Regions from separate parts of the Streptomyces sp. TLI_55 genome, predicted to be linked through region 2. Evidence: predicted binding sites of a transcription regulator. Region 2 holds the regulator's gene; the other holds the start of a gene.
The links. Region 2 encodes HspR, which represses chaperone genes until heat shock. Its sites were predicted from a motif close to TTGAGNNNNNNNNNCTCAA; they were not measured.
Positions count from the first base shown of each region.

Region 1: a site for HspR is predicted at 3,273-3,291, ahead of lon (endopeptidase La). Genes of this name have one in related genera too.

Region 1 covers NZ_OAOJ01000001.1:6,270,322-6,286,100, forward strand. Annotated here, with positions in the region: gene CRP56_RS29100 (toll/interleukin-1 receptor domain-containing protein) at 1-621, opposite strand, end outside; gene CRP56_RS29105 (hypothetical protein) at 621-1,724, opposite strand; partial or broken gene CRP56_RS29110 (GNAT family N-acetyltransferase) at 1,863-2,474, opposite strand; gene CRP56_RS29115 (GNAT family N-acetyltransferase) at 2,490-3,137, opposite strand; gene lon (endopeptidase La) at 3,314-5,728, shown strand; gene CRP56_RS29125 (lysozyme) at 5,938-6,747, opposite strand; gene CRP56_RS29130 (MarR family winged helix-turn-helix transcriptional regulator) at 6,976-7,470, shown strand; gene CRP56_RS29135 (protein phosphatase 2C domain-containing protein) at 7,493-8,278, opposite strand; gene CRP56_RS29140 (nitrate- and nitrite sensing domain-containing protein) at 8,647-11,334, shown strand; gene CRP56_RS29145 (roadblock/LC7 domain-containing protein) at 11,331-11,840, shown strand; gene CRP56_RS29150 (DUF742 domain-containing protein) at 11,837-12,244, shown strand; gene CRP56_RS29155 (GTP-binding protein) at 12,225-12,881, shown strand; gene CRP56_RS29160 (styrene monooxygenase/indole monooxygenase family protein) at 12,917-14,164, shown strand; gene CRP56_RS29165 (C40 family peptidase) at 14,143-15,213, opposite strand; gene CRP56_RS29170 (hypothetical protein) at 15,317-15,631, opposite strand; gene CRP56_RS29175 (TetR/AcrR family transcriptional regulator) at 15,624-15,779, opposite strand, start outside.
Region 2 covers NZ_OAOJ01000001.1:4,952,256-4,968,034, reverse strand. Annotated here, with positions in the region: gene CRP56_RS22800 (helix-turn-helix domain-containing protein) at 1-915, shown strand, start outside; gene CRP56_RS22795 (helix-turn-helix transcriptional regulator) at 878-1,963, opposite strand; gene CRP56_RS22790 (circularly permuted type 2 ATP-grasp protein) at 2,269-3,816, shown strand; gene CRP56_RS22785 (alpha-E domain-containing protein) at 3,813-4,745, shown strand; gene CRP56_RS22780 (transglutaminase family protein) at 4,750-5,592, shown strand; gene CRP56_RS22775 (DUF4352 domain-containing protein) at 5,658-6,203, shown strand; gene CRP56_RS22770 (substrate-binding domain-containing protein) at 6,190-7,275, opposite strand; gene CRP56_RS22765 (PA14 domain-containing protein) at 7,593-9,632, shown strand; gene CRP56_RS22760 (PA14 domain-containing protein) at 9,671-11,332, shown strand; gene CRP56_RS22755 (heat shock protein transcriptional repressor HspR) at 11,389-11,835, opposite strand; gene dnaJ (molecular chaperone DnaJ) at 11,841-13,022, opposite strand; gene grpE (nucleotide exchange factor GrpE) at 13,059-13,709, opposite strand; gene dnaK (molecular chaperone DnaK) at 13,706-15,544, opposite strand; gene CRP56_RS22735 (MraY family glycosyltransferase) at 15,639-15,779, opposite strand, start outside.

The DNA of each region.
Region 1 (15,779 bases), 1.3 Mb from region 2:
CAGATCGAGGTCGAGACGGGGCGGCCAGGGCAGGACGACGGGCTCCCAGGAGTGCTCCTCCAGGGCCTCGGTCAGGGCGGGCGTGGCGGCCCTGTTCTCGGGCGACACGACCAGCCCCACCCGGCGCTGGTGATGGGACCGCCGCCGCTGCGCCGACGCCGACACGTGCGCCTCGGCGAGGAAGCCCCGGTAGACCGACTCGACCTTCCCGGGCAGCGCGGAGTGGGTCGCCGCCTCGGTCTCCTGGGCGTCGTACGGCACCAGACGCACGCTCTCCGGAGCCCGTAACACCGGCAGCAACCGCTGGTCGTGGAAGACCACGGTCGGCTTGCGGGCCCGTACCGCCATGCCCAGTTCCAGCCGGAAGTAGCGGGCCATGTGCCGCAGCCGGGGCAGCAGATGCACCTCGCGGGGGTCACCCGGCAGCGGATGGATGCCGACGAACCCGTCCGCGTCCCGGATCATGCGCTCCAGGCGGACGGGGCTGGTGAAGGAGACCGCCTCGTCGACGCGGAACGAGACGTCCTCGGCGGAGCTGAGCAGCTCCCAGAAGTACAGGTTCTCGGCGGGGGAGTGGTAGCGGTGGCTGAGGAAGACGTTGAGCCGGGCCGGCGACTCCATCAGGCGCCTCCGGGCCCCTGCGGCGGCGTCGCCCCGCCCGGCACCCCCGTCGGCAGCCCCGGGAGCACCGGCGGTGCGGGCGGTTCCGTCTGCTTCAGGCGGTTGTAGACCGCGTCGAACGTGAAGCCCGAGACATAGCCGACGGCCAGCACGAAGAACAGCAGACGGCGGACGCCCTCGCCGGCCAGGATGTCGGGCGACGCGGCCAGCTGGGCGGAGACGAAGAGCAGGAAGGCGATCCCGCCGGCCGACATGCCGAGGACCGCCGTCCGCGCCCAGTGGGTCTCGCGGTCGAAGACGGTCCGGGTGATCGCCCCCGAGGTGCCGGTGGCCAGCGCGCCCACGATCAGCGCGCTGAGGTTGACCGCGGTGCTCGACTCGACGGCGTACGTGAGCGGGATGGTCGCGAAGCCGAGCAGGAGCAGCAGCATGCCGGTGACCGCGCCGAGCCCGGCCCGCAGGGTGGCGCCCCGCCGGGACCTGGCCTCCTCGCGCTGCTTCTCCTCGCGCCGCTCCCGCTGCGTGCCCAGCAGCCGCACCAGCCGCTGGGCGCTGCCCGGACCCCACTGCGCGCCCATGGCGGACACCTCGTCCGCCGTGGCGTGATGGGTGGACCGGTTCATGGTCTCCCAGACCTTGCGGGCGGAACCGCCGAAGGACGCCAGCGGATACAGCGGTATCCCGAACGCGAGGCAGATCATCCCCGTGACCAGCGTCGAGCGGCCGCCGCCGACGAGGACGACCCCGTCGACGTCGCGCAGCGACCGGTAGAAGCTGACCTCCCAGTCGTTGCCCGGCTCGTACCGCAGGTCGAAGGCCTCGGGCCGCTTGTCACGCAGCGGGAAGTCGATGTCGCCGTCCTCGTAGGGCGGCCGGACCTGGACGGAGCCGTCCGGCAGGTCCTCCCGGGTCAGGAAGCCGGCGACGACCCGGCTCTCGACGAACTGCGCCTCGCTGGAGTACACGATGATCCGGCACCCCTCGGCGGCGAGCTCCGCGCCGATCTCCTCGCAGGCCCTCAGCGCGTCGTCCGCGTCCGTCAACGGCGGGTCCAGCCGCCGCCCCGGATCCGCGCTCCCCATCACAGCGATCAACGGCCCCATGAGCCATCCCCCCTTCACGCCGGCTCAGAATACGGCGTGCAGGAAGTTCTCTTCCGTCAGTTCCCGCCGCGCAAACGGGCCTTGGCCAGGCCTGCTGCCAACGTCGGTATGCCGGGCCGTTGTTCATCCGTCGGCGGATCAGGGTCCGCCGCGGTCGCCCGGCGTCCCCACGTACGGCGTGGTCGTCGTCACCGCCGTGAAACCCAGGCGGCGCAGGATGGGGGCGCTGTCGTCGGAGGCGTCGACGTGCAGGTAGGTGACGCCCCGGGCGGCGGCGAGGGCGGCGCGGGTGGCGACGAGGGCGCGGTAGATGCCCCGGCCCCGCCACGCGGCGAGCGTGGAGCCGCCCCACGGGCGCGCGAACCCGGTGCCCGCCCGGAAGGCCGGCCAGGCGGCGGAGACGACCTGCCCGTCCGCCTCGGCGACGTAGACCGCGATCTCGTCGGGGGCGGCGGCCACCCGGCCGACGAGGTCGTCCGCGAGCCGGCCCCGGTCCCGGCCCCACACGGCCGACTCCATGGCGGCGATCCGCCGCATGCCCGCGTCGGCAGCACCGGCCGCCGCAGGGTCACACCGGCCGGCCGCACCGGCCGCCGCAGCGTCACACCGGCCGGCCGCACCGGCTCCCGTTCGGCCAGGTCGGCGGCCCGGCGTGCGCTGAGGCCGCGGGGACGTGTGACCCCGGGTCTTCCGCTCCACCGCCTCACAGCGCCCGGCGAAGTGGTCCCGCTGCCGGGCGATCAGCCGGTCCGGCAGCCCCCGGTCTCAGCCCCCGGTGTACTTCGCGCTCGTCAGCATCGCCGCCACCGTCCACCCCATGGACTCGTACAGCGCCCGCCCCTCAGGCGTCCCCGCCAGCACGCACCGCTCGGCACCCTGTTCCAGCGCCGCCCGCTGGAGCGTGCGCATGACGAGGGTGCCGAGGCCGCGGCGCCGGTGGGCGGGGGACGTGGCGATCTGGTCGGCGACCGCGGTGGCGCCGGTCGGGGCGAGCTGGCCGCGGGCCGCCCAGGAGCCGTCGGGGCCGGCGATCATCGTGCGGACGACTCCGCCGCGGGACCAGGTGCGCTGCCGGTAGCCGTCCGGGACCCGCAGGTCCGCCGCGTCGCGCGTCAGCGGGAGGGCCATCAGGTATCCGGGCTCCGGGTCGATCCACCAGTCCGCGCCCAGCCAGTTGCCCACCACGGCCGGGTCCCGGAACACCTTGAGCCACACCCCGGCCCCGGTCACCCCCTCGGCGACCTTGCGTACGGCCGCCTCGTCCACGGCGTCACCGACCGCGCCGAAGACATGCCGGGTGACGTGCTCCTCCGAGCCCATGTCGATCGTGCAGCCCCAGGGTTCCACCACCGGCGGGGCCGCCCCGCGCGAGACGACCCACCCGTCCACCCAGGCCCGCACGGTCTCGTCCACGACATCTCCCTGTAATAGGTGGAATGCTTCAGCGGTTATTACCGTTGTCGACGATACGTGGCCGCTCAGCGACCCCGACAGAGGTGATCGCTCACAGCGAACGCACCCGGGGGAACAATCAAAGGCTCACGTGCATTGAGTCGGCATAGCTCAACTTGACTGCCGAAGGGGAGATCATGGCTTCGACGTCCACACCGCTCACTCTGCCTGTGCTGCCGCTCGACGACGAGGTCGTGCTGCCCGGAATGGTGGTGCCGCTGGACCTGAACGACGCCGACGTGCGGGCCGCGGTGGAGGCCGCCCAGGCCGCCGCCCGTTCGCAGCCCGGCAAGCCGAAGGTCCTGCTGGTGCCGCGGATCGACGGGACCTACGCGAGCACCGGTGTGCTCGGCACCGTCGAGCAGGTCGGCCGGCTGGCCGACGGCGACCCGGGCGCGCTCATCCGCGGCCGGGGCAGGGTGCAGATCGGTGCGGGAACCACCGGCCCGGGCGCCGCCCTGTGGGTCGAGGGGACCACGATCGACCAGACGGTCCCCGAACCGCTGCCCGGCCATGCCGCCGAACTGGTCAAGGAATACAAGGCGCTCGCCACCGCCTGGCTGCGCAAGCGCGGCGCCTGGCAGGTCGTCGACCGTGTCCAGGCCATCGACGACGTCTCCGCGCTCGCCGACAACTCCGGTTACTCGCCGTTCCTGACCACCGAACAGAAGGTCGAGCTGCTGGAGACCGCCGACCCGGTCGCCCGCCTCAAGCTCGCCACCCAGCAGCTGCGCGACCACCTCGCCGAGCAGGACGTCGCCGAGACCATCGCCAAGGACGTCCAGGAAGGCGTCGACAAGCAGCAGCGCGAGTTCCTGCTCCGCCGCCAACTGGAAGCCGTACGCAAGGAACTGCGCGAGCTCAACGGCGAGCAGGAGGGCGAGGAGTCCGATGACTACCGCGCCCGCGTGGAGGCCGCCGACCTGCCGGAGAAGGTGCGGGAAGCGGCGCTGAAGGAGGTCGACAAGCTGGAGCGGTCCTCCGACCAGTCCCCCGAGGGGTCGTGGATCCGCACCTGGCTGGACACCGTCCTCGAACTCCCGTGGAACGAGCGGACCGAGGACGCGTACGACATCCAGGGCGCCAAGGCGATCCTGGACGCCGAGCACGCGGGCCTGGAGGACGTGAAGGAGCGGATCACCGAGTACCTCGCGGTGCGCAAGCGCCGCAGCGAGCGCGGCCTGGGTGTCGTGGGCGGCCGCCGTGGCGGTGCCGTCCTGGCGCTCGTCGGCCCGCCCGGTGTCGGCAAGACCTCGCTCGGTGAGTCCGTCGCGCACGCCATGGGCCGCAAGTTCGTCCGCGTCGCCCTCGGCGGTGTCCGCGACGAGGCGGAGATCCGCGGCCACCGGCGTACGTACGTCGGCGCGCTGCCCGGCCGGATCGTGCGGGCGATCAAGGAGGCCGGGTCGATGAACCCGGTGGTGCTGCTGGACGAGATCGACAAGGTGGGCTCCGACTTCCGCGGCGACCCCGCGGCGGCCCTCCTGGAGGTCCTCGACCCCGCGCAGAACCACACCTTCCGCGACCACTACCTGGAGGTCGAACTCGACCTGTCCGACGTGGTGTTCCTCGCCACGGCGAACGTCCTGGAGGCGATCCCGGAGGCCCTGCTCGACCGTATGGAGCTGGTCCGCCTCGACGGCTACACCGAGGACGAGAAGGTCGTCATCGCCCGGGACCACCTGCTCCCGCGCCAGCTGGAGCGGGCGGGCCTCGACAAGGACGAGGTCACGCTGGAGGAGAGCGCGCTGCGCAAGCTCGCCGGCGAGTACACGCGCGAGGCGGGCGTCCGCACCCTGGAGCGGTCCATCGCGCGGCTCCTGAGGAAGGTCGCCGCCCAGCACGAACTGGGCGAGCGGAAGCTGCCGTTCACCGTGACGGACGCGGACCTGCGGGACCTGATCGGCCGTCCGCACCACGTCCCCGAGTCCGCCCAGGACCCGGCCGAGCGCCGCACCGCGGTGCCGGGTGTGGCGACGGGCCTGGCGGTGACCGGAGCGGGCGGTGACGTGCTGTACGTGGAGGCGTCGCTGGCCGACCCGGAGACGGGCGCGGCGGGCCTGACCCTCACCGGTCAGCTGGGCGACGTGATGAAGGAGAGCGCGCAGATCGCGCTCAGCTTCCTCCGCTCGCACGGCGCCGAACTGGAGCTGCCGGTCGGCGACCTGAAGGACCGCGGCGTGCACATCCACTTCCCGGCGGGTGCGGTGCCGAAGGACGGCCCGAGCGCGGGCATCACGATGACGACGGCACTGGCGTCGCTGCTCAGCGGGCGGCTGGTCCGCACGGACGTGGCGATGACCGGCGAGGTCTCCCTGACCGGCCGGGTCCTGCCGATCGGCGGCGTGAAGCAGAAGCTGCTGGCCGCGCACCGGGCGGGCGTCACGACCGTCATCATCCCCAAGCGCAACGAGGCCGACCTGGACGACGTCCCCGCCGAGGTGCTGGACAAGCTGGAGGTCCACCCGGTGACCGACGTCCGCCAGGTCCTGGAACTGGCCCTGTCCCCGGCGACGAACGGGGCGGCGCCGGAGGTACCGGTGGCGGCGTGACGCACGGCCGCGGCCACCGCAAGACGTCCGGTCGCGGCGTGACGGACGCGATCGGATGAGGTGAAGGCCCGGGTCCCGTGAGGGAGGCCCGGGCCTTCGTCGTACGTCGGTGTGTCAGCCGTTGGCGAGGGCGACGACCGGGTCGAGCGCCCCGTTGCCGCATCGTCCGGGGGATAACCCCCGGACCCCCAGCCGGTGGCGGCGTTGCACTATCCGTTGGCCAAGGCCTGCACCCGGTCGAGCGCCCCGTTGAACTTGTCGTGGTCACCCACGGTCGGCCCGGAGGAGGTGTACTGCCACATGGTCTGGTAGTCCCACCCCGCCGGCAGCGTCCCCACGGTCGACGCGTAGCGCGCGATCCACAGCGGGTTGGCGGTGGCGAAGCCGGCGTAGTTGCCCGTGCAGTCGGTCCACCAGCTGGTGGCCGTGTAGATGACGGCGTCGCGGCCGGTGCGGGCCTTGTAGCGGTTCAGGAAGTCGCGGATCCAGGTGACCATTCCGCTCTGCGTCTTGCCGTAGCAGGAGTCGCCGTACGGGTTCCACTCGATGTCGAGGGCGCCGGGGAGCGTCCTGCCGTCCTTGGACCAGCCGCCGCCGTGGTCGACGAAGTAGTCGGCCTGCGTGGCGCCGCCGGTCGTGTCCGGGGTGGCGAAGTGGTACGCGCCGCGGATCATGCCGACGTTGTAGGAGCCGTTGTACTGCTGGGCGAAGTACGGGTTCGTGTAGTACGTGCCTTCGGTCGCCTTCACGTAGGCCCATTTCACCCCGCTGCTCCAAAGGGTGGACCAGGCGACGTTTCCTTGGTGGCCGGAGACGTCCACGCCCTCGGTCTGGGCGGCGCGGGTGTCGCGGGGGGTGCCGTTCTGGCCGTCGTGGGCGAGGACGCCGATGCCCATGTACGCGGAGCCGCGGGCGGGGGTCTCGGCGGCGGGGGAGGGGGCGGCGGCGAGCAGGGTCCCCGCGAGGGCGACGAGGGCCGCGAGGAGGAGTCGGACGGGTCTGAGTCTGTGCACGGGCATGCGTGCCTCCGGAGGCGCGGTGGGGGAACGTACCGGAACCATGGGGGGTGTCCTGGCGTGGTCATGCCAGTGTGTGCCTGATGACGAAGCTACGCACGTAGAAGAGGGCCAGGGAAGAGGGACCGGAGGCTGCCGTTGGTCTAAGCCTGCGAAATACTGGCCGAGCTGCGGCGATGACGGCATTTGGCGGAAACTTTCACGACCGGGAAAACCGAGGCGGGGACTGACGTGCACGAAGACGCGAACGGCGGCGGACGCGGAGCCGGCTCCGCCGTGTCCGGGAGTGGTGTGAACCAGCCCGAGTTCCTGGCGCTGGAACGCGAGCTGACCGTGCTGCTGCGGCGCGCCCGGGCCAACCAGGGCGAGATGGCCCGTGAGGTCCACCCGGATCTGGAGTCCTCCGCGTACGGCCTCCTGGTGCGCCTCGACGAGTACGGCCGCCAGCGGGCCACGGAACTCGCCGCGTACATCGGCGTCGGCAAGGCCACGATGTCCCGGCAGCTGCGGGCCCTGGAAGACCTGGGCCTGGTCACCCGCGCGCCCGATCCCGCGGACGGACGGGCCTGGCTGGTGGAGCTGACGGAGGAGGGGCGCTCACGGGTCGGCCGGGTGCGGGACGCGCGCCGGGCCCGGTACGCGGGGCGGCTGGCGGACTGGGACCCGCGGGAGGTGTCGGAGCTGGCGCGGCTGCTGCATCAGTTGAACCTGGGCATGGAGAAATAGCCGGCAGCGGTAGGCGCAGCCCTCAGAGCTCCGCGTACACCACCGACGCGTCGTCATGCCGCTTGCTGAGCCCCAGGAACTCCCGTTCCGTGTCCGCGGTCTCCAGCTCCCGCACCCGCGTCACCAGCGCCTGAGCGCCCTCCTTGCGTACGAAGGTGAACAGGTCCGTCCAGTCGCCCTCCCGGAACTTCTCCACCCAGCGGGTGGCCCCGTCCGTCAGGGCGGCCAGTGCTCGTACCTCCGTGCGCGGGACAACCCCCGTCACCGCCCGGCCCGCCACCGAGGGGTCGGCCGCCGCGGTGAAGAAGCCGCCCTCCTTGTTGCGCAGATGTGCGTCGATGTGGGCGTCGGTCGTGAGGGACTCGCGGGGCAGGAGGGCCAGCCGGTCGTCCAGGAGGGGTGTGACCGCGCCGTCCGGTGATTCCAGCAGCAGGGCCGAGTCCGACAGGACCAGGTACTCCAGGGACCCCTCCGACCAGCGCGTCAGCACCACCGTTGCCTGTGGGGTGCGTGGGTGAGAAAGGTCACAGGTGTGCGCATGGGAATCGGCGGTACGCGCAACAGCGAGGCGCAGTGCCTCGGGCAGCGGAACATCCGGGCGGGAAACGGTCAGTTCGGTCAGGGCGCCGCCCAGGCGGGAGACGAACCAGGGGACGGAATGCAGACAGCCTGTCGGGCCCTTCGGCGGTGTGACACCGTCCAGGACCACCAGTGCTCCGCCCCGCCCGGAGGCCGGAAGGCCGACGCTCGCGAAGTCCTCGTTGGGGCGGATCGGATCGCCGGGCTCCGATACGAGTTCAGTGCGCATCCAGCCAGTCTGCACGAGCCCTTCACAGGGTTCACGAAAGGCTGGCATCGGTCGCCGAATCGGTGCGGGCGCGCAGGTCAGGCGTCTGATTTGGGGTGGAATGATTTACTCCGGCCGGGAGCGGCGGCAGATGATGCCATCGTGCGCCGCGGACGTCCAACCGGCCCACCGTGCAAGGCCTCTGACTGTGCCATGGGAACTTGCCCCCCAACTCCCGTCCGGGGTTCACTCCTTCGAGTGGCGGGTCGGGTGATGCACAACCGCTGCCCACTGGCGCTGGGAGGGTCGGGAACCGTACCGGGAGTACCCGTCAGTTGACGGAGCGTCACCCGGGCCCATGGGTACACGAGTCAGGAATGCGAGCACCGGTGCAGAAGACGCGGCCACGTCGTACGAGCAAGCAGACGGCTCCCGCCGACACCACCTCCGCCCCCACCCCTGACGGGGCCGTCGTGGGCAAGGGCCGCCCCACCCACGTACGCAACCGGCTCATCGTCGCCGTCGCCGTCGTGGCCGCCGCGATCGCCGGGGCCGGCGCGCCCTCCGTGCTCGACGCCTCCCGGGACCTCAGCGACTCCCAGGACCTGGTGACGCTCGCCGAGCAGACCCAGAACGCGCTCGCCCTCGCGCACGCGCTCGCCGACGAGCGGGACGAGGTCACCTCGTACGTCGCCGCCGGCCGCCCCCGCTCCAAGGCGCCCTCCGAGCAGGACAGCACCCGCGTCGACCGCCAGGTCGAGGAACTGCGCGCCGACACCGACACCCCGGCCGACCTGCGCGCCGACCTCGACGGGATCGCCACCCTGCGCAGAGCGGCGCTCACCGGCAAGAGCACCGCTCTCGAAGCGCACGCCACCTACTCGGCCACCATCACCGAGCTGCACCGCCTCGCCGAACAGCTGGCCGAGCAGCTGCCGCCCCGCGCGGGCTCCGGTGCCCACGCTCTCGCCGAGCTGGACTCCGCCGTCCAGCAGGCCGCCGCCACCCGCGGTCTGCTCCTCGCCGCCCTCAGCGTGCCGAGCGGCACCCAGACGGTCACCGACCCGATCACCGGCATCACCTCGACCGTCTCCACCACCTCCGAGGCCGACGCCAAGCAGCGCGACGCCCTCACCGCGGCCGCCCAGCAGGCCCGTGTCCGCTCCGACGCGGCCCTCGCCGACTTCAAGGAGGCCGCGCCGAAGGAGACCGTCGCCCGCTACGACTCCACCGTCACCGGGCCCGAGGTCAACTCCGCCGAGAAGTACCTGGCCGCCCTCACCGACCAGCCCACCCTCTCCGACCGTGAACTCGCCACCAGCGCCAAGAAGCTGGACGCCGCCCTCTCGGCCCGCGTCGAGCTCATGCGCGGCGTGGAGTCCGCGCTCTACAACCAGCGCACCAAGGACCTCGCCCAGCTCCGCGACGACGACGTCACCGCCTGGGAGATCCGCATAGCGGTCCTCGGCGCCCTGATGCTGCTCGCCGTCGGCATCGCCACCGCCATGGCCCGCACCCTCACCCGCCCCCTCGCGGTGCTGCGCCTCGGCTCCGCCCGGCTGGCCACGGCGGCGGACCCGGCGGCCGAGGAACCCGTCAAGTTCACCGGCCGCAACGACGAGTTCGCCCAGGTCGTCCGCTCCGTCAACGCCCTGCACGCGCACGTCCTCGGCGTCCAGGGCCGCATCACCACCCTGGAAGCCGACCGCAAGCACCTCGTCGCCCAGCGCCAGAAGATGGCCGACGCCCGCGAGGAACTGCGCGGCGAACTCGCCGAGGCCGCCGCCCAGTTGGGCCGCCTCCGCGACAGCATCGGCGGCACCTTCGTCAACCTCGCGCTGCGCACCCTGGGCCTGGTCGAACGCCAACTGGCGGTCATCGAGGGCCTGGAGGAGCGCGAGCAGGACCCGGACCGGCTGGCCACCCTCTTCAAACTGGACCACTTCGCCACGGTCATGCGCCGCCACAGCGAGAACCTCCTGGTCCTCGCGGGCACGGAACACGTCCAGCAGCACGCGGGCCCGGTCCCGCTGGTGGACGTCGTACGGGCCGCGGTCAGCGAGATCGAACGCTACGAGCGGGTCCGCATCGCCGCCCTGCCCCCGCACGCGCACGTCGCGGGCTTCGCCGCCGACGACCTCTCCCACCTCCTCGCCGAGCTGATGGAGAACGCCACGTCCTTCTCCCCGCCGGACCTGCCCGTCGAGGTCTCCGGCTGGCTCCTGGAGAGCGGCGAGGTCATGCTCTCCGTCCATGACGAGGGCATCGGCATGGCCGAGGACCGCCTGACCCGCCTCAACTCCCGCCTGGCCGACTTCGACCCGGACTCCCCGTACGACCAGGAGGGCGAGGAGGGTCTCGGCCTCGGCCTCTACGTCGTCGCCCGCCTGGCCCACCGTCACGGCGTGCGCGTCCGGCTGCGCGAGCAGAAGCAGGGCGGCATCGCGGCGGTCGTGGTCCTGCCCCAGCCGCTGCTGGCGGCGGCCCCCTCGGCCGCGGTGCCCTCCGCCACCCCGTTCACCGGCACGCCCCACACCTTCGCCCTCCCGGGCGCCGACGCGGAGGCCAACTCCAACGTCCTGCACGGCCGTTCGGAGACGGGCGACGCGCTGGTGGACCTGGCGGAACAGGCGGTGCGCGGCGCGGAGACGACCACGGAGGAAACCCCGTCGGAAACGACGATGGAACTCCTGGCCCCGGTACCGGCAGCCACCGGCGAAGACCCTGCGACGACCGACGAACACCCCGCCGCCGACGGCGAATCCGCCCCACCAGGGCACCCCGCCGAAGGCGAAGCCGAGACGGAACACACCCGCGCCCCCGACGAGGACCAGCTCACCGCAAAGGGTCTCCCCAAGCGCACCCCGAAGATCACGGCACCATCAGAACCGCCCCGCCAGCGCAGCGCATCCGTCGACGCCGAAGCCCTCCGCCGGAGGCTCGGCGGCTTCCGCCGGGGGGCGGAGGCCGGCTATCGCGACGTAGAAGCGGAGATCGCCGAACAGACGGGCCAGACGACGACGCCCGCGCATGCCGAAGAAGCCACGGGGGGCACTCCCGAGGAGGCAAGCAGTTGACCGCGCCCAGTACCTTCGGACTGAGCAGTGAAGCCCGCAACCTGCACTGGCTGCTGACGAACCTGGTCGAGGAGGTGCCGGGCATCCAGTCAGTAGCGGTGGTCTCATCGGACGGCCTGCTCCTGCTCTCCTCCGACCCCGGACGCAACGACGCGGCCCGCCAGCCCCGCGCCGCCGCCCCCAAGGGCCCGCGCGGATCGGCGGCCGACCTCGCCACCATCGTCTCCGGCATCGGCAGCCTCACCATCGGCGCCGCCCGGCTGATGGACTCCGGCCCGGTGAAGCACACGATGGTCGCGATGGACGAGGGCAGCCTGTTCGTGATGTCGATCAGCGACGGCTCGCTGCTCGGTGTGCACGGCTCCGCGGACTGCGACATGAGCGTGGTGGCGTACCACATGGCCCTCTTCGTGGGCCGCGCCGGCCATGTGCTGACCCCCGAGCTGCGCAGCGAGCTCCGAAAATCCCTGGAGAGCGAGAACGAGTCGGCAGGGAGCACCCGATGACCGATCGCCCCACCCTCCCCGTCCGCGGCGGCGACCGCAAACCCGCCCGCGTCCGCCCCTACTCGCTCACCGGCGGCCGGACCCGCTTCGGCCACGTCCTCCTCGTGGAGACGTTCGTGGCGGCGCTCGAAGCGCCGGAGGAGCGCAAGGAACTGACGAATGGTTCCCTCAACACCCGGGTGATGCCGGAGATGCGGGCCATCGTCGAACTCTGCCGCCGCATGCGCACGGTGGCCGAGATCGCCGCGCTGCTGAAGATGCCGCTCGGCGTGGTCCGGGTGCTGCTCAGCGACCTCGCGGACCAGGGAAAGATCCGTGTGTACGGCACCGGCACCGGTCACGGCACCGGCCGTCCGGACCGCGCTCTGCTCGAAAGGGTGCTGAATGGACTCCGTCGCCTTTAGCGACACCGCCTTCGGAGACGCCGCCTCCGGAGGCACCGCCTTCGCGGAACCCGACGAGGACCTCAAGTCCTGGCAGACGGACCGCACCCGCGCCCCGATCGCCACGAAGATAGTCGTGGCCGGCGGCTTCGGCGTCGGCAAGACCACCCTCGTCACCGCCGTCTCGGAGATCACCCCGCTCCAGACCGAGGCACTGATGACCGAGGCGAGCGAGGAGACCGACGACCTCACCGCCACGCCCGGCAAGCTCACCACCACCGTGGCCATGGACTTCGGCCGCCTCACGCTCGACGACGACCTGGTGCTCTACCTGTTCGGCACGCCGGGCCAGCAGCGGTTCTGGTTCATGTGGGACGACCTGGTGCGCGGCGCGATCGGCGCGGTCGTCATGGCGGACACCCGGCGCCTGAAGGACTGCTTCCCGGCCCTGGACTACTTCGAGAGCTGCGGACTGCCGTACGTCGTCGCCGTCAACCACTTCGACGGCAGCGAGCTGTTCGAACCGGAGGACGTGCGGGAGGCGTTGACGATCCCGGCGCACATACCTGTAATGATCATGGACGCGCGCCGCCGGATCTCGGTGATCGAGACCCTCCTCTCCCTGGTCGGCCACGCCCTGGACGAAACCCCCGAGTAGTCCCCGAGTAGAACCCACAAGGAGCCACCACCCGCATGCGGAAGATACTCGTCGTAGGAGCCGGTCAGTCCGGTCTCCAGCTGGCCCTCGGCCTCCAGTCGCACGGCTACGAGGTCACCCTGATGTCGAACCGGACGGCGGACGAGATCCGCTCCGGCCGGGTCATGTCGACGCAGTGCATGTTCCACACGGCACTGCAGCACGAGCGCGATCTCCAGCTGAACTTCTGGGAGTCCCAGGCCCCGAAGATCGAAGGACTCGGCGTCTCGGTCGCGGCCCCCGGCTCGTGGGCCGAGGGCCCGGCCGCCCGTGCGATCGACTGGGTGGGCAGGCTCGACGGGTACGCGCAGTCGGTCGACCAGCGGGTGAAGATGGCCGGCTGGATGGAGACCTTCGCCCAGCGCGGCGGCCAGCTCGTCATCCACGGCGCGGCGGTCTCCGACCTCGACTACTTCTCCCGTACGTACGACCTCGTGCTGGTGTCGGCGGGCAAGGGCGAGCTGGTGTCGATGTTCGGCCGGGACGCGTCCCGTTCGCCGTACACCGAGCCGCAGCGGGCACTGGCCGTGTCGTACGTCCACGGCCTGGGCCCGCGCCCCGAGCACCCGGACTACGACGCGGTCCGCTGCAACCTCGTCCCCGGCGTCGGCGAGCTGTTCGTCATGCCGACGCTCACCACCTCCGGCCGCGCCGACATCCTGTTCTGGGAAGGCATACCCGGCGGCCCGCTCGACGTCTTCAGCGGCGTCAAGGACCCGGCGGAGCACCTCTCCCTGACCCTGGAACTCATGGAGCGGTACACGCCCTGGGAGTACGCGCGGGCCACGAAGGTCGAACTCACCGACGCGGGCGGCACGTTGGCCGGCCGCTACGCCCCCACGGTCCGCAACCCGATCGGCCGGCTCCCCGGCGGCGGACTGGTCCTCGGCGTCGCGGACGTCGTCGTCGCCAACGACCCGATCACCGGCCAGGGCTCCAACTCCGCCGCCAAGTGCGCGGCTTCCTACCTCGCCTCGATCCTGGAGCGCGGGGAGAAGGAGTTCGACGAGGAGTGGATGCAGGGCACGTTCGACCGCTACTGGGACACGGCCCGGCACGTCACCAAGTGGACGAACGCGATGCTGGCCCCGCCGCCGGAGCACGTCCTCAACCTGATCGGCGCGGCAGGCCAGTTGCAGCCCGCCGCCGACCGCTTCGCCAACGCCTTCGACGACCCGTCCGACTTCGAGAACTTCTTCTACGAGCCGGAGAAGACGGCGGCTTATCTGGGGTCTCTGTCCTGACTCTTGTCGGGGCGTACGGCCCCCAGGATCGGGTGGGAAGCCAGGGGCGAGACCTTGACCTTCTCACCCGTCCTCGGGGCCTGCACGACCTGCCCGCCCCCCAGGTAGATCGCCACGTGGGTCGCCTTCGGGAAGTAGACCACCAGGTCACCGGGCCGGAGCTCGCGCAGCGGAATCCGCGGCAGCTCGGCCCACTGCTCCTGACTGGTCCGGGGGATGGGCCGCCCCGCATGCCCCCAGGCCTGGGACGTCAGCCCTGAACAGTCGTACGCCTCCGGCCCTTCGGCGCCCCACTCGTACGGCTTCCCGAGCTGCTGCACGGCGTACCGCACGGCCCGGTCCGCGGCCCGCGTCGGCTCGTTGGCGTCCTCACCACTGCCCAGGGTGCCCGAGGTGACGAGGTCCTCCTGGGCCGCCTCGACGTCTGTCCGCTCCAACTCGTCGACGGCGCCGCGCTGTTCCTCGGTCAGGGAGGCGAGCAGCTCCTCGACGTCGTCGAGCTTCTTCCGTACGGCGTCCCGGTCCTTCTTCTGCCGTGCCGACAGGGTGAGTTGCCGGTCGAGCGCCGCGCGGGCCTTGCGGGCCAGCCCGTCGGCCTTCTTCTCGCTTCCCGTCAGCCGCCCCACGGTCTCGGCGCGTTCCCGCGCCAACTGCCCGATCACATGCCCCTGATCGAGCGCGTGCTGCGGATCGCGGGCCAGCAGCAGGCGCACGTACGGCGAGATGTCGGTGCTGTTCTGATACTGCTGCCGGGCCAGGCGCCCCGCCGCGCCCCGGCTGTCATGGAGCGAGAGCCGGGCCCGCGCCAGCTGCCCGTCGAGGCGGCGCACCTGAGCCCGCTGCTCCTTCAGCTTCTCCGCGGTGGCGTTGTACGTCTCGGTCGCCTCCTCGGCCTCCTGGTACAGCCGCTGAAGATCCGTCAGCAGTCCGGAGACGCTTCGCCCGCCGGGCGCGGGCGGCTCCGGTACGGCCGCCGCGGGCAAGGGCGCGAGGACGGTGCCGGCCGCCACCGCCGCCGTACACACCAGACGCAGAAGCCTTCCTGACACGTCATCACCTCCGGAGCGCAGCAGCCCCTCTGCTCCGCACCGCGAGCATGGGACGGCCGGTCGCGCTCCGCGCGCCGGACGTGGGCGGTTCGGCCCAATCATGTCACCCGTCGGTGTCGTCCGGCTTGCCGCCCGGCGTGGCGTCGGGCTTGGACCACGGCCACTTCAACCGCGACGGCCTGCCCTCGGGCTCGTACGCGTACTTCCACCCCTTCTGCAGCCCCAGCTTGCTCTGCCCGCGCGGCACCCGGCGGTAGATCAGCACGGTGGGCGGACCGCCGTCCGGGTCCGGGACCGGGATGCGGTACTGCTTGGGCGGGTGCCCGGTCGGGCCGAGGAGGACCGGCAGGACACGGCCGTCCATGGGGCCGCCCTCGAAGGGGGTGTCTTCGCTCTTCACGGCACCAGTGTCAGCCATCCGCCGCGAGGGCCTGCACCAGCGCGGCCGTCTGGGGGTCGCGCCTGGCGGTCACCGACAGCACGGCGACGAACTGCTCCACCAGCCAGTCCCGCAACTCGTCGACCGGCGGTTCCTTGTCGTCGTCCAGCCAGATCAGCGAGGCCGC
Region 2 (15,779 bases):
TACGGACGCGCCCTACGGGACGAAGGTGTCCCGGAGCAGCAAGCGGACGCCGTGCCCTGTGTGCTGCGCGCCGGCCTGCTCCGACCCGACCTCGACGACCCACGGTGGCTGCGACCCGTCCCTCCGGGATTGGCGCTGTCGCGTCTGCTGCGGGGCATCGCCGAGGACATCGCCCTACGGCGGCAGGCCGAGACTCAGCTGGCCGAGGCCTTCGAGCCACTGCTGGGCCTCGCCGACCGGCACCCCGACGCCGTGGACTCCGGCGGTTTCACCCTCGTGAGCGGTCGCGCCCGGATCAACGACGCCATCAAGCACGCGCTGCTGCGTTCCACCGACGAGGCGCTGACCATCCAGCCGGGCGGCAAGCGCCCGCTGCCCTCACTGGCCACCGCCCTGGTCAACGAGCGGCCGCTGCTCGCGCGAGGCGGCCGGATGAGAACCCTCTACCAGCACACCTCCCGTCACGATCCCGCCGTCCTCGCCCACTACGAGCTCCTCGACGGCGATGTGGAGGTCCGCACCCTCGACGAGGTCCCCGAACGGCTCATCGTCCTCGACCGCAAGGTCGCCTTCCTCCCCGCCAACGCCGACCGGACCGTGGCCGTCGAGATCCGCCACCCTCCCCTGGTCACCTACCTCGCCACCACCTTCGACCGCCTCTGGCGCCTCGCCACCCCCATGTACCCCGAGGCGGTCCAACCCCCCACGCTCAACGGCGTCACCCCGCGCCAACGCGCCATAGCCGCCCTGCTCATCGAGGGCCACACCGACGCCGTCATAGCCGACCGCCTCGGCCTCAACGTGCGCACCGCCCGCGAGCACATCGCCAAGCTCGCCGCGACGCTGGGCAGCGAGAGCCGCGCCCAACTCGGCTACCTCATCGGACGCTCCGGGATTCTTGACCAGGAATCGTGAGCGCACCCCCGGCACTCCCGGCGCCGCCCATGCCTCCGGCAGCCACGGCCCCGCCGTCCGTAGGCCGCGGCGGGCCGTCCAGCCCCACCTGGGCGATACGCACCCCGAGTTGCGTGCGGCTCGCCGCGCCCAGCGTCTCCGACAGGCGGGCGATGTGGGCCCGGCAGGTGCGCACGCTTATGCCGAGCCGTTCCGCGATCACCGCGTCCTGGTGGCCCTCCGCGAGCAGTGCCGCGATGGACTGCTCCCGGTTGGAGATGCCCTCGATGCCGGTGTCGGGCAGCGGGGCGGTCAGCGGGATCGCCAGCCGCCACAGGCGTTCGAAGACCGTCGCCAGGAAGCCCACCAGCGCCGGGTGCCGCAGCTCCAGCGCCAGCGTGCGGTCCGCGTTCGCCGGGATGAACGCCACCGTGCGGTCGAAGAGGATCAGCCGGTCGATGACCTCGTCGAGGGTGCGGGCCTGGACCGTGTCGCCCATCAGTTCCAGGTAGTTGAGCAGGCCCTGGCCGTGCCGGGCCACGTGCGTGTACAGGTCGCGCATGCGCACGCCCCGGGCGCGCAGCGCCAGCGCCCGGTGCAGGCCCTCGGTCAGTTCGTGCTCGGGACGGATGCCGCCGGGCTGGACCGTCAGCACCTCCGTCGTGCACGCCTGCGTCGCCTCGTCCATCGCCGCCTGGATACGGGACAGCCCGTCCAGGACCCGGATCGCGGAGCGGTCCGCCATCGCCGACGACGCCAGCTGCGAGTCCAGCCCCGCGTACCACTCGAACGCGGCCACCGCCGAGCCCATCCGGCGTTGACTCGCGCTGACCTCGTCGTAGACCCCGCGCAGCAGCCGGGTCATGACCTCCTGCGGGGAGGTGGGGACCAGCCAGTCCATGTCGTCGGGGTCGGGGTGCAGCAGGGCCAGCTCCAGCAGGCACGGCACCGGCTCCGCGTCCTCGCGCGGCACCCGGCCCCGCCGTACGGCCCGGGAATACACGCGATCCCCGGCCTCGCACAGTCGGTCAGCACCGTGTGGATGCTCGTCCGCCGCGTGCCCGGCCATCGCCCAGCCCACCCCCGGTTCCCGCCTCATGCGCCCGGCGTGCGCGCGCTCGTGGCACGGACACACCCCTACGGCTCCGCAACTATGCGCGGACCAGACCAGCTCCGCAACACGGCTCGTCCCGGTGTGACCGAGGGAAACCACTGATTTACCCCGCTATCGTCGGACCTCCGGCCGCCGCACTGCAACAAGCTGATGGTCCCCCTCCGCGCCCGGCGCACACCCGGCGGAACCCGTTTCTCCGCGTGAGCTGCCGGAAATCCACCGGTGATCGCCGTGTTACGCACCGCATCTAACGTCCCCTCATGGCGGACATATTTGACGCGTACGCGTTGGCCGACGCGTGGGACGAGATGTTTGTGCGGCCGGGTGAGGTCAGGACCGCCTATGAGCCGGTGCTGGCGGCCCTTCAGCCGATCGAGCCGAGTGAACTGCGCTTCCGGGCCGACCAGATGGCCCGGGCGTTCACCGACCGGGGCGTGACCTACGCCTTCGCGGGCGAGGAGCGGCCCTGGCCGCTGGACCTCGTGCCGAGGATCCTCGACGCCCTGGAGTGGGATCTCATACAACGGGGGGTCGCCCAGCGGGTGCGGGCCCTGGAGGCCTATCTCGGCGACGCCTACGGGCACTGCCGGGCCTTCGAGGACGGTGTCGTGCCGTGGCGGCTGCTCCTCAACTCCCCCCACTTCCACCGGGTGGCGCACGGGGTCGAACCACCCGGCGGGGTGCGCATCCACGTCGCCGGCATCGACCTGGTCCGGGACGAGGCCGGTGACTTCCGGGTGCTGGAGGACAACGTCCGGGTGCCCAGCGGTGTCTCGTACGTCATCGAGAACCGGCGGGCCATGACCCGGATCTTCCCCTCCCTCTTCGCCGAGCAGCACGTCGTGCCGGTGGACGGGTACGCGCAGAAGCTGCTCGCCGCGCTGCGCAAAGCCGCTCCGGACGGGGCCGACGACCCGCGTGTCGTCGTCCTCACCCCCGGGCCCAGCAACGCGGCCTACTTCGAACACGCCCTGCTGGCACGGCTGATGGGCGTGCAGCTGGTCGAGGGGCACGACCTGGTGTGCCGGGGCAACCGGGTGTGGATGCGGACCACGCGCGGCGAGGTGCCGGTGCATGTCGTATACCGGCGCCTCGACGACGACTTCCTCGACCCGCTGCACTTCCGGCCCGACTCGGTCATCGGCTGCCCCGGCATCATGAGCGCCGCGATGGCCGGGAACGTCACCCTCGCCAACGCCGTCGGCAACGGCATCGCCGACGACAAGCTGCTCTACACCTACGTCCCCGACCTCATCCGCTACTACCTCGGCGAAGAACCGATTCTCCCCAACGTCGAGTCCTTCCGCCCCGACGAACCGGGCCAGCTCGACGCCGTCCTCGACCAGATCGACCAGCTCGTCATCAAGCCGGTCGACGGGGCGGGCGGGCAGGGCATCGTCATCGGGCCCAAGGCCGACGCCGAGACCCTGCGCAAGACCCGGAAAGCCGTCCTCGCCGACCCGCGCGGCTTCATCGCCCAGCGGCCCGTCGCCCTGTCCACCTCCCCCACCCTCGCCGGAGAACGGATGGCACCGCGCCACATCGACCTCAGGCCGTTCGCCGTCAACGACGGCAACGATGTCTGGGTGCTGCCCGGCGGCCTCACCCGCGTCGCCCTCCAGGAGGGCAATCTGATCGTCAACTCCAGTCAGGGCGGCGGCTCCAAGGACACCTGGGTACTCGCCGAGGGCCCCGCCGAGCCGCTCGACGAGGTGCCGAGCGCCGAGGGACTCCCCGAGGTCGCACCCCGCCAGCACGGTCCCGACGGCAACCCCACCTTCGTGGAGGAAGGGGCGCAGCAGCAGTGAGCGACGTGATCCTCTCCCGGATAGCCGAGGCACTGACCTGGACCGGCCGCTACGTCGAACGGGCCGATGCCACCGGACGCATCCTCGACGCCTACCTCCACCGCATGCTGGAGGACCCCTGGCGCGACGAGGACGTGGCCTGCCGCTCGCTGTACGCGATCCTCGGCGTCGACGCGGGCGCCGAGCGCGTCGACATGCAGCAGGTCCTCGACCAGCTGGCCTTCGACTCCCGCTCCACCTGCTCCATCGAGGGCGCCCTCGGCGCCGCCCGGCTCAACGCCCGCAGCGCCCGGGAGGCCGTCTCCTCGGAGATGTGGGAGTGCCTCAACTCCACCTGGCACGCCCTCGCCGACCAGCGCCGCGCGGCCCGCCGTACCGGCCCCTACGCCTATCTGGAGCTCGTACGGGCCCGTGCCGCGCTGTTCTTCGGGCTCGCCGACTCCACCATGAGCCGGGACGACAGCTGGCGTTTCGTGGTCCTCGGGCGCAGCCTGGAACGGGTGGACATGACCGTACGACTGCTGTCGGTACGCGTGCTCGACGCCGCCCACGCGCCGGACTGGACGACGCTGCTGAGCGCGTCCGGCGCCGACGAGGCGTACGCGCGCGTGCACAGCGGTTTCGGCGACAACGCGCGCGTGGCCGAATTCCTGTTGCTGGACCGGGACTTCCCGCGCTCCGCGCTGCACGCCCTGACCACCGCCGAGGAGTGCCTCAGCGCCCTCGGCCGCCCCCGCCAGGACCCGGCCCGCCGCCCGATCGGACGCCTGCGCACCCGCCTCGAATACCTCGACCTGACCGCCCTCCAGGACCAGCTCCCCGCCCTCCTCGGCGACCTGCAACAGGCCTGCATGGCCTCGGCGGAGGCGGTCGCGGAGCGGTTCTTCCCGTACCAGGGGCCCGTGATCTGGGCCCAGGAAGGGGCGTGAGCAGATGGCGCGCCGCCTGAGGATCAAGCACGTCACACGGGTGTCGTACGCCCAGCCCGCGGCCTCCTCCCACAACGAGGTCCGCATGACCCCGCTGACCCTGCCGGGCCAGACCACCCTGGACTCCCGGGTCACCGTCAGCCCGGCGACCTCCACCTGGTCGTACTGGGACTACTGGGGCACCCAGGTCACCGGCTTCGACCTCCTCGACCCGCACGCCGACCTCACCATCACGGCCTCCAGCCTGGTGGAGACGGCCCCGCCGGACGCCCTGCCCGAGGCGCCGAGCTGGGCGGAACTGTCGGAAAGTACGGCGAGTTCCCGCCTGTTGGAGTTCACGGGCCCCACCGCCCGTACGACCGTCCCCGCGAAGCTCCTCAAGAAGGCCCGGAAGGCCGCCGCCGGCCTCGACCCGCACGAGACGGCCGTCGCGGTCTCCGCCCTGGTCGCCGACCGGGTCACCTACCTCCCCGGCGCCACGGGCGTGACCACCTCCGCGGCCGAGGCCTGGGAACAGGGCGCCGGCGTCTGCCAGGACATCGCCCACGTCACCATCGCCCTGCTGCGCGGCCTGGGCCTGCCGACCCGGTACGTCTCCGGCTACCTCCACCCCGAGCGGGACGCGGAGCTGCACCGCCCGGTCGCGGGACAGAGCCACGCCTGGATCGAGTACTGGGCCGGCGACTGGTGCGGCTACGACCCGACGAACCGCACCCGCGCCGACGAGTCGCACGTCGTGGTCGGCCGCGGCCGGGACTACGACGACGTGACCCCGCACAAGGGCATCTACCGGGGCGTGCCCGGCGGCCCGCCGGAGGTGACGGTGGAGTTCACACGGGTGGCCTGACCGCCCGGGACCGACTCGTGTCGCCCTCCTCCCCTTTCCGGGGCGGAGGGCGCACAATCGCCGTCATGCCGACAGCGCGCCCGATCAGGCTCATGGCACTGTCCCTGACCGCCCTGCTGCTCGTCGCCGGCTGCGGCGACGACGGCGACGACCCCGGCAGCACGGCCCCGAAGCCGCACAAGGACGGGCACCTCACCTTCACCCTGCTGACCCTGCACTGCGGGATCACGGGCGTGACGGGCTCCCACGCGGACGCCCCGCCCGAGGGTCAGTTCTGCGCCGCACGGCTGCGGGTGGAGAACAACGACCCGAACTACCACACCTACGAGTCGGCGCGGCAGCGCGTCGCGGGCGTCACCGGCGACCGCTCCCGTCCCGACGCCTTCGCGATGGCGGTGCGCCGCCAGTCGGAGAAGGTGCGGCTCGGCGGCCACACCCTCATGGAGGTCGAGCTCTGGTACGACGTCCCGAAAGGCGCGAAGATCACCGGCCTGCGGGTGTCCGGCGACAACGACCCGACCAGCTTCACCAGCACCAAGCCCATCGGACGGGCGCCGAACGGGGTGTTCATCCCGATGACGCCCGCCGGGCCGGAGGCTACTTCAACTTGATCTGGGCACAGGCGGCGGCGAACTTCGCGGTGCAGATCTGCTTCACGCTGTAGATGCCGTCGGCGACGACCGTGCTCTTGATGTTGGACTGCGTCAGCGCGGACACCGACACCAGCTGGGCCGGGATGTCCTTGTCGGTGGGGCTGTCGACGCGGTCCTGGGTGAGCGAGTCGAACAGGATGCCCTTGCCCTGGATCTTCGACACGGCCATCTCGGCGGCGGCCTCGGCCTCCAGCGGGTAGGACTTGTAGACGCTCATGTACTGCTCGCCGCTGACGATCCGCTGCACGGCGGCCAGTTCGGCGTCCTGGCCGGTGATGGGCGGCAGGTCGGTCATGCCGGCCTCCTCCATCGCCTCGATGGCGGCGCCGGCCATGGCGTCGTTGGCGGAGTAGACGGCGGCGATGTTGCCCTTGCCGATCGCCGAGATCGCTTCGGCCATGTCCTTCTTCGCGATGGCCGGCTTCCAGCCGTCGACGTCGTACGTCTTGGCGATCGACACCTTGCCGGTGATCTCGGAGAGCGCGCCCGCCTTGAACTGTCCGGCGTTCGGGTCGGAGGGCGAGCCGTTGAGCATGACGATCTTGTCGGAGGTGTCGATGCCCGAGCCCAGCGACTCGATGAGCGTGCGGCCCTGCACCTCGCCGACGAGTTCGTTGTCGAAGGAGACGTACGCGTCGATGGGGCCCTCGGCGAGCCGGTCGTAGGCGATGACCGGGATGCCGGCGGACTTGGCCTTCTTCACCATGGGGGCGATGGCGTGCGAGTCCACGGCGTCCAGCAGGATGACGTCGACCTTGTCGTCGATCATCTTCTGCATCTGGCCGGCCTGCTTCTTGGCATCCGCCTCGCCGTTGGCGTAGACGGTCCGGCCTTCCTTCTTGGTGAGCTCCGCGACCTTCTTCTGGATGATCGGGTAGTCGAAGTCCTCGTAGCGCGTGTTGGTCGTCTCCGGCATCAGCACACCGACGGTGACGTCGTTGCCCTTGGTCGGACTCGCGTCGGCACTGTCCCCCGTCACACCCAGGGCCCCGCAGGCGGTCAGCGACAGGGCCATCGAGGACACGGCCATGCATATGGCGGTACGACGCATTGGGGAGCTCACTTCTGGTGCCTTCCGGACGCGGGCGCAGCTTTGCGACCCAGATGACTGAAAAGCCAACGCGGCGACGCCCCTCAGCGTCAAGCGGAACCACTTAACGAGTGCGCAACGCCACGCTCCGCTTCTTATGTGAAGAGATGGCGGAACCCCCTCCAAACACCCTTTACGGACCCTTCATTCAAGCGGAGCCCGGGCGAAGGCAAAGATCCGTACAACCAACTCCATTCCTCACGAGTCGTGATCACGACGGCTTGCGCCGACCGTTTCCCATCCGCTCAGAGGATCGAATGAACCCAGCCAGACGCACGACGATCACGTCCGCCGCCGTGCTCGCCGTGACCGGTGGTCTCCTCACCGCGACCGCCGCCCCCGCCTCCGCCGCGACGACCTGCGCCTCGCCGGTCTTCAAGCGGCAGTTCTTCGCGAACACCACCTTCTCCGGGACCCCGAGGAAGACCGACTGCGACAACGCCATCGACCAGAGCTGGAGCGGCGGCCCCGCCTCCGGGCTGCCGTCGAACGACTTCGGTGTGCGGTGGTCGGTGACGCGGGACTTCGGCTCGGGAGGCCCGTTCGCGTTGAGCGCGTCGGGGCTGGACGGGATACGGGTGTACGTCGACGGCGTGCGCAAGATCGACCTGTGGAAGAACACGTCGGCGACCGTCTCCAAGACCGTGAACGTCACCATCCCGTCCGGCAGCCACACGCTCCGCGTCGACTACGCCAACTGGACCGGCAGCGCCAAGGTCAAGTTCGCCTACACGCCCCGCACCTCCGCGACCGTCGACAAGGTCAAGCCTCTGACGCCGACGGGCACCTCGGTGTCGTACGACGCGGCGACCGGCAAGGCGAAGCTCACCTGGGCGAAGAACAAGGAGATGGACCTCGCGGGCTACCGCGTGTACCGCCGCCTCAAGGGCGTCTCCTTCGGCAGCACCCCGCTCGCGACGACGACCTCGACGTCGTACACCGACACCCCACCCCCCACCGGCGAGACCTACTACTACGAGGTCCGCGCCTACGACACGGCCGGCAACGTCTCCGGCGGCACCGCCGACCAGGGGGTGACGACGCCGGACCGTACGGGGCCCGCCGCGCCCACCGGGCTCAGCGCGCACGGGGATCTCGACGGGATGGTGCTGGGCTGGGACACCGTGCCGGGGGCGGTCGGGTACGAGGTGTTCGAGAAGGACGCGGCGACCGGCTCGTACACCCTGCTGAAGTCGCTCACCGGCACCTCCTACCTGCACTACGTGGGTCAGGACGAGACCCTGCACACGTATGTCGTGCGCTCCCTCGACGCGCTGGGCAACCCGGGCCCGTACTCGGCGCCGGTCACCTCCGACGGCATCGACCGGACCGCACCCCCCGCTCCGTCCGGACTGCACGTGGTCACCAACCGCGGTGACGTGCACGTGAGTTGGCAGACGCCCGAGGCGCACACCCGCGACGAGCTGGACAATTACGGCCGCTTCACCGTGTACCGCTCCGTGGGCACCGCCCTCGGCGCCGACGCCGAGCGCGTCGACTGCGACTACCTCACCACGCTCGACAGCGCGGGCGGCGTCTACGTCTTCGACTGCGACGACCCCACCTGGGCGTACGCCACCACGTACACCTACGCCGTCACCTTCACCGACGGGCGGGGCAACGAGTCCGCCCCGTCCGCGCCCGTCACGGTGACGACCGCCGACCGTGTCCCGCCCGCGCCCGTCACCGGCCTGACCGCGACGCCCCGCGCCGACGGCATGCTGCTGCGCTGGAACGCGTCCACGGACCAGGACATCGACCACTACTGGGCCGCGCGAGGCGTGCGCCAGGCCGACGGCTCGTTCAAGGCCACGGACCCCTGCACGCGGAGCACCACCGACCCGCTGACCGCCCTGTGCATCGACATCCCGGACGGCGAGCACGCCGCCTACGCGGTCTACGCCGTCGACAAGTGGGGCAACGTGTCGTCCTGGACCGTCGTCGACGCCACCGAGCTGGCCATCACCCCGGGCGAGCCCATCGGCGCCGACTCCGGCGCGCTGTGGGGCAGCGGGGGCTGGACCATGCCCGAGCAGGGCAAGAACGTCCTGTGGCACTGCGAGGGCGCCTTCTGCGCGGACGTCACCGCGTACCGCGTCAGCCGCTGGAACGCCGAGACGCAGGCCTACGACCTGCTGGGCACCGTGGCCCCGAAGGACGGCGTCTTCTACCAGTCCTACACCGACGCCGCGATGCCGCTCGGCTCGATCTCCTACTACCGGGTCGTCGGCGTCCTGTCCGACGGCACCGAGACCGCCGCCGCCCACCCCTGGCAGATCCGGCCGGACCTCGTCTGAGCCCGAGAGCCCCCGAAGAACCCGAGGAATACGACTAGATGAACCACCCTCGCTTCACGACGGCCGCTGCCGCGAGCGCGGTCGTCCTGGCCACGGCGGGCACGCTGCTCACCGTCACGCCCGCCTCCGCCGCCACCACCTGCACCTCCCCCGTCTTCAAGCGGCAGTTCTTCGCCAACACCACCTTCTCCGGCACCCCGAAGAAGACCGACTGCGACAACGCCATCGACCAGAGCTGGAGCGGCGCCCCCGCCTCCGGGCTGCCGTCCGACAACTTCGGTGTGCGGTGGTCGGTGACGCGGGACTTCGGCTCCGGTGGGCCCTTCTCCCTCGCCGCCTCCGGGCTCGACGGCATCCGCGTCTACCTCGACGGCACCCGCAAGGTCGACCTGTGGAAGAACACCTCCACCACCGTGTCGAAGACCGTCAACGTCACCATCCCGTCCGGCAAGCACACCCTCCGCGTCGACTACGCCAACTGGACCGGCAGCGCCAAGGTCAAGTTCGCCTACACGCCCCGCACCTCCGCGACCGTCGACAAGGTCAAGCCCCTTGCCCCCACCGGGGCTTCGGTGTCGTACGACCAGGCCACCGGCAAGGCCAAGCTCACCTGGGCGAAGAACAAGGAGATGGACCTCGCCGGGTACCGGGTCTACCGCCGCCTCAAGGGCGCCTCCTTCGGCAGCACCTCGCTCGCGACGACGACCTCGACGTCGTACACCGACCTCCCCGGGGCGACCGGCGAGACGTACTACTACGAGGTCCGCGCCTACGACAAGGCGGGCAACACCTCCACCGGTACGACCGACCAGGGCGTCACCACCATCGACCACACCGCCCCCAAGGGGATCACCGGTCTCACGGCGGACGGCACCACGGCCGGGGTCTCCCTGACCTGGCAGGCCTCCGTGTCGACGGACATCGACCACTACGAGGTGTGGACCTACCGCAAGGGCGAACCGGACCCGGACGGGCCGGACTTCGTGGTGGGGACCTCGTTCAACGCCCCGGTGCCGGCCGACGACGCGGGCGTGCCCTACGCCTTCTCCGTAGTGGCCGTCGACACCGCGGCCAACGTCTCGCCCGACTCGGACGGAGTGTCCGCGAGCCGGGACGTGGCCTCGACGGCCGCCGCGCCGACCGGCCTGGCGACGCAGCCGCCCGCCGACGACCTCACGATGGTCACGTGGACGGCGTCGCCCGACGAGGTCGGCGGCTACCACGTCTACCGCCGGACCAGCCCCACCGGTGCCTGGACGGCCATCGGCGCCACCAACGGCACCGGGTGGGAGGACCGGACCGCGCCGGCCGGCAAGGCGTACTACTACGTCGCCACCGTGGGCGCGGACGGGCTGGAGTCGCTGCCCTCCGAGCAGATCTCCGCCGAGCGCGTCACCAAGGCGACGGCGGTCGGGCCGAAGGCTCCGCGGCTGACGCTGGTGACGAACGGGATACCGGGGCGTTCCGCGATCCAGGTGACCGCCGCGCCGGGCGCCGGCGACGAGGGGCGGCAGCTGAAGGGGTACTCCTGGGAGATGTCCGGGGCGTGCGGTGACAGCGGCACGCAGCTGTCGACCACAGGGGCCATCTCCTGGGTCGCGCCCTACAACGGGCCCTGCATGGTGACCGTGTACGCCGTCGACCACTACGGCCGGGTCGGGTACGAAGGCGCCTCGCTGGAGTTCTTCAGCGGGCGGTGACATACGGGAGCGGGGCCCGGAGGACGAACCTCCGGGCCCCGCTCTCGTGTGTATGGCTAGTCCTTGGCCTTCTTCGGCCGCCAGACCACCAGCGCGCTGGTCTGCTGCACCTCCTGGTACGGCACCAGGTCACGCCGGTACGACGCGTGCACCGCCGCTTCCCGCTGCCGCATCGCGGCGGCGGCGCCTTCCAGTGCCGCCTCCATCTCCGCGACCCGGGACTGCAGCGCGGCGACCTGGTTCTCCAGCTCGATGATGCGCTTGATGCCGGCCAGGTTGATGCCCTCGTCCTGCGACAACTGCTGCACGGTGCGCAGCAGTTCGATGTCGCGGGCCGAGTAGCGGCGGCCCCGCCCGGCGGTGCGGTCCGGGGAGACCAGGCCGAGGCGGTCGTACTGGCGAAGGGTCTGCGGGTGCAGGCCGGAGAGTTGGGCCGCCACCGAGATGACGTAGACCGGGGTCTCCTCGGTCAGTTCGTACGGGTTGCGTCGACGGCCGTCCATCACTCTCATGCTCCCTTCGCGGCCTGGAACAGCTCCGCCCGCGGATCCTCGTCCGCGGTTGCCTCGCGATACGCCTCAAGCGCTTCACGAGCCTTCCCCGTCACGTCCTTGGGGACACTCACCTCGACGGTGACCAGGAGGTCGCCGCGGGTGCCGTCCTTGCGGACCGCGCCCTTGCCGCGGGCGCGCATGGTGCGGCCGTTGGGGGTGCCGGGCGGCAGCTTGAGGGTGACGGGCGGGCCGCCCAGGGTGGGGACCCGGACCTCGCCGCCGAGGGCCGCCTCCGCGAACGTCACCGGGACGGTCACCGTGAGGTTGTCGTCCTTGCGGCCGAAGACCGGGTGGGCGTCGACATGGACGGTGACGTACAAGTCGCCCGCGGGGCCGCCCCGTTCGCCCGGCGCGCCCTTGCCGCGCAGGCGGATGCGCTGGTTGTCCGTCACCCCGGCGGGGATGCGGACCTGCATCGTGCGCGAGGACTTGGCGCGGCCGCTGCCCTTGCACTCCATGCAGGGGTGCTCGGCGATGAGGCCGCGGCCCTTGCAGTCGGGGCAGGGGTCGGTCAGCGAGAAGCCGCCGCCCGAGCCCCGGGCCACCTGGCCGGTGCCGACGCAGGTCGGGCACACGCGGGGGGTGCCGTTCTTGTCGCCGGTGCCGGAACACGCCTTGCAGGGGGACTGCGAGGACATCCGCAGCGGGACCGTGGCCCCTTCGATGGCCTCCGTGAAGCTCAGCGTGACCTCGGTGTCGATGTCCTGGCCGCGTCGCGGCTGGACCCGGGTGCCCCCGGTGCCGCCGCGGTTGAACAGGCCGCCGAACACGTCGCCGATGCCGCCGCCGAAGCCGCCGGAACCCTGGCCGCCCTGGCCGCCACCGCCTCCGAAGAGGTCACCGAGATCGAAGTTGAAGGAGCCGCCGCCCGCGCCCGGCCCGGCGCGGAAGCCGCCGTTGCCGAACAGCGCGCGGGCTTCGTCGTACTCCTTGCGCTTCTTGGGGTCGCCGAGGATGTCGTTCGCCTCGGAGATCTCCTTGAAGCGCTCCTCCGCCTTGGTGTTGCCCTTGTTGGCGTCCGGGTGGAACTCGCGGGCGAGCTTCCGGTACGCCTTCTTGATCTCGGCCTCGGTGGCGTCCTTGGGGACGCCGAGGACCTTGTAGTAGTCCTTCTCGATGAAGTCCTTGGTGCTCATCCTCGACGCCCCTCCTCTCGGTCGGTCCCGTTGACGTCAGCCCTCTTCAGAGCTGTTGTCCTTCTCCTCGGTCTCGGCGTCCTCGGCCTTGACCGTCTGCGCACCCGGCTGCGGTTCGGCGACGGCCACCCGGGCGGGGCGGATGGTGCGCTCGCCGATGCGATACCCCGGCTGGAGGATCGCCACGCAGGTCGTCTCGGTGACGTCCGGTGCGTAACTGTGCATCAGGGCCTCGTGGATCGTCGGGTCGAAGGGCTCGCCCTCCTTGCCGAACTGCTGCAGACCCATCTTCGCCGCGACGGTCTCCAGCGACTCCCCGACGGACTTGAATCCGCCGACGAACTCGCCGTGGTCCCGGGCGCGGCCGATGTCGTCGAGCACGGGCAGGAGTTCGGTCAGGAGGTTCGCGATGGCGATCTCCTTGACCGTGATCCGGTCCCGCTCCACGCGGCGGCGGTAGTTCTGGAACTCGGCCTGGAGCCGCTGGAGGTCCGTGGTGCGCTCCTCGAGCGCCTTGCGGACCTGGTCCAGCTGGGCCGTCAGGCCGGCGATCTGTGCGTTTGCGTCCCCGGCCGGGGCCGCCCCCTCACCCTCGGGCGAGGCGGCGGTCTTCGGCTCGGCGTCGTCGGGGGTCGCGCCGGAGGGGACGTCGGGCTTCTCCTCGAAGCCCGGGGTCTCCTCCGTCACGCGGCACCGTCCTTACGGTCCTCGTCGACGATCTCGGCGTCGACGACGTCGTCGTCGGCCTTCGGGGCCTCGGTGCCCGCGCCACCCGCGGCCTGCGCGGCGTTGGCGTCGGCGTACATGGCCTGGCCGACCTTCTGGGAGACCGCGGCGACCTTCTCGGTGGCCGTGCGGATCTCGGCGGTGTCCTCGCCCTTGAGCGCGGTCTTCAGCTCCTCGACGGCGGCCTCGACCTCGGTCTTGACCTCGCCGGGGACCTTGTCCTCGTTGTCCTTGAGGAACTTCTCCGTCTGGTAGACGAGCTGCTCGCCCTGGTTGCGGGTCTCGGCGGCCTCGCGGCGGCGGTGGTCCTCGTCCGCGTACTGCTCGGCCTCCTGGCGCATCCGGTCGACCTCGTCCTTCGGCAGCGAGGAGCCGCCGGTGACAGTCATCTTCTGCTCCTTGCCCGTGCCCAGGTCCTTGGCGGTCACGTGCATGATTCCGTTGGCGTCGATGTCGAAGGACACCTCGATCTGCGGGACGCCGCGGGGCGCCGGCGGCAGACCGGTCAGCTCGAACATCCCGAGCTTCTTGTTGTACGCCGCGATCTCGCGCTCGCCCTGGTAGACCTGGATCTGCACGGACGGCTGGTTGTCCTCGGCCGTGGTGAAGATCTCGGACCGCTTGGTCGGGATCGTGGTGTTGCGCTCGATGAGCTTGGTCATGATGCCGCCCTTGGTCTCGATGCCGAGGGACAGCGGGGTCACGTCGAGGAGCAGGACGTCCTTGACCTCACCCTTGAGGACACCGGCCTGGAGGGACGCGCCGATGGCGACGACCTCGTCCGGGTTGACGCCCTTGTTGGCGTCCTTGCCGCCGGTGAGCTCCTTGACGAGCTCGGCGACGGCGGGCATGCGGGTGGAGCCACCGACGAGGACGACGTGGTCGATCTCGTTGATGGAGATGCCGGCGTCCTTGATGACGTTGTGGAACGGCGTCTTGCAGCGCTCCAGGAGGTCCGCGGTCAGCTGCTGGAACTGGGCGCGGGTGAGCTTCTCGTCGAGGTGCAGGGGGCCCTCGGCGGAGGCGGTGATGTAGGGCAGGTTGATCGAGGTCTCGGTGGACGAGGACAGCTCGATCTTCGCCTTCTCGGCGGCCTCGCGCAGACGCTGGAGCGCCATCTTGTCCTTGGCGAGGTCCACGCCGTGGCCCGACTTGAACTGCTGGACCAGGTAGTCGACGACGCGCTGGTCCCAGTCGTCACCACCGAGGTGGTTGTCACCGTTGGTGGCCTTCACCTCGACGACGCCGTCGCCGATCTCCAGGAGGGACACGTCGAAGGTGCCGCCACCGAGGTCGAAGACGAGGATCGTCTGGTCGTCCTTGTCGAGGCCGTAGGCGAGCGCGGCCGCGGTCGGCTCGTTGACGATACGAAGGACGTTGAGACCGGCGATCTCACCGGCTTCCTTCGTCGCCTGACGCTCCGAGTCGTTGAAGTACGCCGGGACGGTGATGACTGCGTCGGTCACCTTCTCGCCCAGGTAGGCCTCGGCGTCCCGCTTCAGCTTCTGGAGGATGAACGCCGAGATCTGCTGCGGGTTGAAGGGCTTCCCGTCGAGCTCGATCTTCCAGTCGGTGCCCATGTGGCGCTTCACGGACCGGATGGTCCGGTCCACGTTGGTGACCGCCTGGCGCTTGGCCACCTCGCCGACGAGCACTTCGCCGTTCTTCGCGAAGGCGACGACGGACGGCGTGGTCCTGGCACCCTCGGCGTTGGTGATGACGGTGGGCTCGCCGCCTTCGAGAACGCTGACGACGGAGTTAGTCGTGCCCAGGTCGATGCCGACCGCACGTGCCATGGTTGATTCCTCCAGCTGACTTGAGTGGAACGGACTCAAGTGTGCATGACGCCCGCGAATGGGTCAACAGACCTGAGTCTGTGAGGCTCAACTCTTATCCGTTCCTTACACGCAACTGCGTCCTGACCTGCGAAGATACCGGTCGAGGAGTCCCGGAGGACTTCACCCGCAGCAGCGCGAGTACGACGACCAGGGCGCCCGAGGCCACCCACAGCGCCGCCGTTCCGCCCACCCA